Regions from separate parts of the Streptomyces sp. NPDC033216 genome, predicted to be linked through region 2. Evidence: predicted binding sites of a transcription regulator. Region 2 holds the regulator's gene; the other holds the start of a gene.
What was found. The regulator HrcA, encoded in region 2, represses chaperone genes, less so after heat shock. The targets are predictions, from matches to a motif close to TTNGCACTCNGNNNNNCNGAGTGCNAA.
Positions count from the first base shown of each region.

Region 1: a site for HrcA is predicted at 1,160-1,186, ahead of groES (co-chaperone GroES). Genes of this name have one in related genera too.

Region 1 is NZ_JBVIQK010000002.1:98,185-100,576, forward strand. It holds gene ACZ5Y0_RS03960 (polysaccharide deacetylase family protein) at 7-951, shown strand; gene groES (co-chaperone GroES) at 1,333-1,641, shown strand; gene groL (chaperonin GroEL) at 1,754-2,392, shown strand, end outside.
Region 2 is NZ_JBVIQK010000001.1:410,685-413,076, forward strand. It holds gene dnaJ (molecular chaperone DnaJ) at 1-770, opposite strand, end outside; gene hrcA (heat-inducible transcriptional repressor HrcA) at 771-1,787, opposite strand; gene ACZ5Y0_RS01820 (MBL fold metallo-hydrolase) at 1,947-2,392, shown strand, end outside.

The sequences.
Region 1 (2,392 bases), on a different contig from region 2:
CCCGCCATGGTCCTCGCCGTGGCGCTGACGGGCTGCGCCCCGTCGGTCGGCCCGCTCGAGCCCCCGGGCCGCAACGCGCCGGAGCACGGGGGATCGGCGGGGCCGCGGGCGGAGCGAGACGTCCGGTCGCCGGCACGGGCGGCGGTGGAGGGGCCGCCGTCGACGGGCCGCGCGGCGGAACGGGGTGTCCGGTCGGCGGGGCGGGCGCCGGGGCCGAGCCCGGGGACCGACCAGGATGTACGCGCGCGGACCCCGGCCCCGGACCAGGCGTACCGCCGCTGGGGACTGGTCGCCCCGCTCGCCCCCGCCCCCCGCCCCGCCCGCCCTGCGCCGACCGCCGCCCCCGCGGGCAGCCCGGCCCGCCCCGCCCTCCCGCCGGTCGTCGACCGGATCCCGACCCGCGACAAGGTCGTCTTCCTCACCTACGACGACGGCGCCGAGCGCGACCCCCGCTTCGTCGCCATGGTCCGCGAGCTGCGCCTCCCCGTCAGCATGTTCCTCACCGACAGCGTGGTGGGTCCCGGCTACGCCCACTTCGCCCGGCTGCGGTCGGTCGGAGCGGGGCTCCAGAACCACACCCTCGACCACGCCGCCCTGCGCGGCCTGCCCTACGCCGGCCAGCGCGCCGAGATCTGCGGTCAGCAGAACAAGCTCAAGTCCCGATTCGGCCTGCGCCCCCGTCTGTTCCGCCCGCCGTACGGGACGTACGACCGGACCACCCTGCGCGCGGCCGCCGACTGCGGCATCACGGCGGTCGTCCTGTGGCGGGCGTCGATGGGCCCCACCGACCTCTCCTTCGCCCACGGCTCACACCGGCTGCGCCCCGGAGACGTCGTCGCCGTGGACCCCGACGAGGCGGAGGGCCCGAGCCTGCGGGAACGCACGACAAGACTGCTGCGACGGGTCCAGGAACAGGGCCTGACGGTGGGCCGTCTGGAGGACTACCTGTGAGGGTCACCCGTGCGCGCCCGTCCGGTCGGGTTCCCGGCCCGTCCGGAGGTGCCCCTCGGTGAAGCACGGGGCGAGAGTCCCGGGGTGGAGGCCCTCAGGGCCGGAAGCGGGGAGCATGAGGGAGGCAACCCCTCGCCACACCGGCACCGGACGACGGCGCCGGACGGCCCCACCCGCACCCCGATTTCGACGGAAGCGCCGCACCGCACTGGCACTCCGCTTGACCGAGTGCTAACCGCGGTCATAGTCTCAGGACTGGCACTCCCCACTGGAGAGTGCCAACTACGCGACGGGCAGGTCCGGCACCCGCGACGACGGATCCACCTGGTCGCCACCTCAGACAGTTAACCCCGTGAGATCTCCGAAGGGGGAGGTCGGATCGTGACGACCACCAGCTCCAAGGTTGCCATCAAGCCGCTCGAGGACCGCATTGTGGTCCAGCCGCTCGACGCCGAGCAGACCACGGCCTCTGGCCTGGTCATCCCGGACACTGCGAAGGAGAAGCCCCAGGAGGGCGCCGTCCTCGCCGTGGGCCCGGGCCGTTTCGAGAACGGCGAGCGCCTGCCGCTCGACGTCAAGGTCGGCGACGTCGTCCTGTACAGCAAGTACGGCGGCACCGAGGTGAAGTACAACGGCGAGGAGTACCTCGTCCTCTCGGCCCGCGACGTGCTCGCGATCATCGAGAAGTAATTCACCCAGTTTTGCAGTGAACTGCGCCCCTGGCCCCCGCGTCTTTGTGAAGCCGGGTGCTGGGGGCGCGGTTCGTTTCTCCCACGTTTTCCGAGAGGGCTGAACCGCTCCCATGGCGAAGATCCTGAAGTTCGACGAGGACGCCCGTCGCGCCCTCGAGCGCGGCGTCAACAAGCTTGCCGACACGGTCAAGGTGACGATCGGCCCCAAGGGCCGCAACGTCGTTATCGACAAGAAGTTCGGCGCCCCCACCATCACCAACGACGGTGTCACCATCGCCCGCGAGGTCGAGCTGGACGACCCGTACGAGAACCTCGGCGCGCAGCTGGTGAAGGAGGTGGCGACCAAGACCAACGACATCGCGGGTGACGGCACCACCACCGCCACCGTGCTCGCCCAGGCGCTGGTCCGCGAGGGCCTGAAGAACGTCGCCGCCGGCGCGTCGCCCGCCCTGCTCAAGAAGGGCATCGACGCCGCGGTCAAGGCCGTCTCCGACGAGCTGCTGGCCTCGGCCCGCCCGATCGACGAGAAGTCCGACATCGCCGCCGTGGCCGCGCTGTCCGCCCAGGACCAGCAGGTCGGCGAGCTGATCGCCGAGGCGATGGACAAGGTCGGCAAGGACGGCGTCATCACCGTCGAGGAGTCCAACACCTTCGGCCTGGAGCTGGACTTCACCGAGGGCATGGCCTTCGACAAGGGCTACCTGTCGCCGTACTTCGTGACGGACCAGGAGCGCATGGAGGCCGTCCTC
Region 2 (2,392 bases):
TGCGCGTGCGGCAGTTCGTGGATCTCGACGTACAGGTCGCCGGCGGGACCGCCGCCGGGCCCGACCTCGCCCTCACCGGCGAGCTGGATGCGGGTGCCGTTGTCGACGCCGGCCGGGATCTTCACGGTCAGTGTGCGACGCGAGCGCACCCGTCCGTCGCCGGCGCACTCCGGGCACGGGGTCGGCACGACGGTGCCGAAGCCCTGGCACTGCGGGCAGGGCCGCGAGGTCATGACCTGACCGAGGAAGGACCGCGTCACCTGCGACACCTCGCCGCGGCCGCGGCACATGTCACAGGTCTGCGCGGTGGTCCCCGGCGCGGCGCCCTCACCGCTGCACGTGGCGCAGATGATCGCCGTGTCGACCTGGATGTCCTTGGTCGTGCCGAAGGCCGCCTCCTCGAGGTCGATCTCCAGCCGGATCATCGCGTCCTGGCCACGACGGGTGCGCGAGCGCGGCCCGCGCTGCGACGCCGTGCCGAAGAAGGCGTCCATGATGTCGGAGAAGTTGCCGAAACCGCCGGCCCCGAAGCCGCCCGCGCCGCCGCCCGCCTGGGACAGGGGGTCGCCGCCGAGGTCGTAGACCTGCTTCTTCTGCGGGTCCGACAGCACCTCGTAGGCGGCGTTGATCTCCTTGAACCGCTCCTGGGTCTTCGGATCGGGGTTCACGTCCGGGTGCAGCTCGCGTGCGAGCCGCCGGAAGGCCTTCTTGATCTCTTCCTGCGACGCGTCGCGGCGCACGCCGAGAACGGCGTAATAGTCCGTGGCCACTTACGACTCCGCCAGGATCTGTCCGACGTACCGTGCCACTGCGCGTACCGCTCCCATCGTTCCCGGGTAATCCATGCGGGTCGGTCCGACCACGCCGAGCTTGGCGACTGCCTCGCCGCCCGAACCGTAGCCGACCGACACCACCGAAGTGGAGTTGAGTCCCTCATAGGCGTTCTCGTGACCGATGCGTACGGTCATGCCCGAATCCCCCGCCTCGCCGAGGAGCTTGAGGAGCACGACCTGCTCCTCCAAGGCTTCCAGGACGGGGCGGATCGTGAGGGGAAAGTCATGTCCGAAGCGGGTGAGATTGGCGGTGCCGCCGATCATCAGCCGCTCCTCGTTCTCCTCGACGAGCGTCTCCAGCAGCGTGGAGAGCACCGTCGTGACCGTGCCGCGGTCCTCGATCTCGAAGGCGTCGGCCAGGTCCTCGACCAGACGCGGCACGTCGCTGAAGCGGCGGCCCGCGACCCGGCTGTTCAGCCGCGCCCGCAGATCCGCCAGCGAGGCCTCGCCGAAGGGCGCCGGGCAGTCCACCATCCGCTGCTCCACCCGTCCGGTGTCCGTGATCAGCACCAGCATCAGCCGGGCGGGCGCCAGCGACAGCAGCTCGACGTGCCGCACGGTGGAGCGGGTCAGGGACGGGTACTGCACGACGGCGACCTGCCGGGTGAGCTGCGCGAGCAGCCGAACGGTCCGTGCCACGACGTCGTCGAGGTCCACGGCGCCGTCGAGGAAGTTCTGGATGGCCCGTCGCTCGGGGGCCGTCATCGGCTTGACGCCGGCCAGCTTGTCGACGAACAGCCGGTAGCCCTTGTCGGTGGGGATGCGCCCGGCGCTGGTGTGCGGCTGGGCGATGTACCCCTCGTCCTCCAGGGCGGCCATGTCGTTGCGGACCGTCGCCGGGGAGACGCCGAGGTTGTGCCGCTCGGTGAGCGCCTTGGAACCCACGGGTTCCTCGGTGCCGACGTAGTCCTGGACGATGGCGCGCAGCACTTGGAGCCTGCGTTCACTCAGCATCCGCGCTCACCTCCAGAAGTCGTCCCCGGTCCCACCGGGGGCCTCGCCTGGCACTCTTCACATCCGAGTGCCAGCGTTCCCCGGCCCAGTGTACGGCTGTGGGGTACACCCCGGGCAAGGTCGGTCGCCCGGCGGGGCTGCCAGGGCTAGCGTCGCGGTATGACGGTGACTTGGGAAGAGCTGGGGTGGGAGCGGGTCGCGACGGGAATCGGCCGGTGCCGGCTCCCGGGCTGGGACTGCACGGTGGGGCTGGTCGTCGGGGAAGGGCGGGCCCTGTTGGTGGACGCGGGGTCGAGTCTCGCCGAGGGCGCCCGGCTGCGGCTGCGCGCCGAGGAACTGGCCGGTCACCGTGTGACGGATCTCGCGCTCACGCACCCCCACTTCGACCATGTCCTCGGGACGGCGGCCTTCGCCGGCGCGGAGGTCTACGCGGCGGTGGGCGCGGAGACGGTACCGGCGGAGGAACTGCGCGCCGACGCGGTCCGCAACGGCCTCGACGAGGCCGCGGCCGCGGCGGCGGCGGACACGCTGGTGCGGCCCCGCCATCTGGTGTGCGGTGAGTGGACGCTCGACCTGGGCGGCGGCCGGCAGGTCCTGCTGGCGAA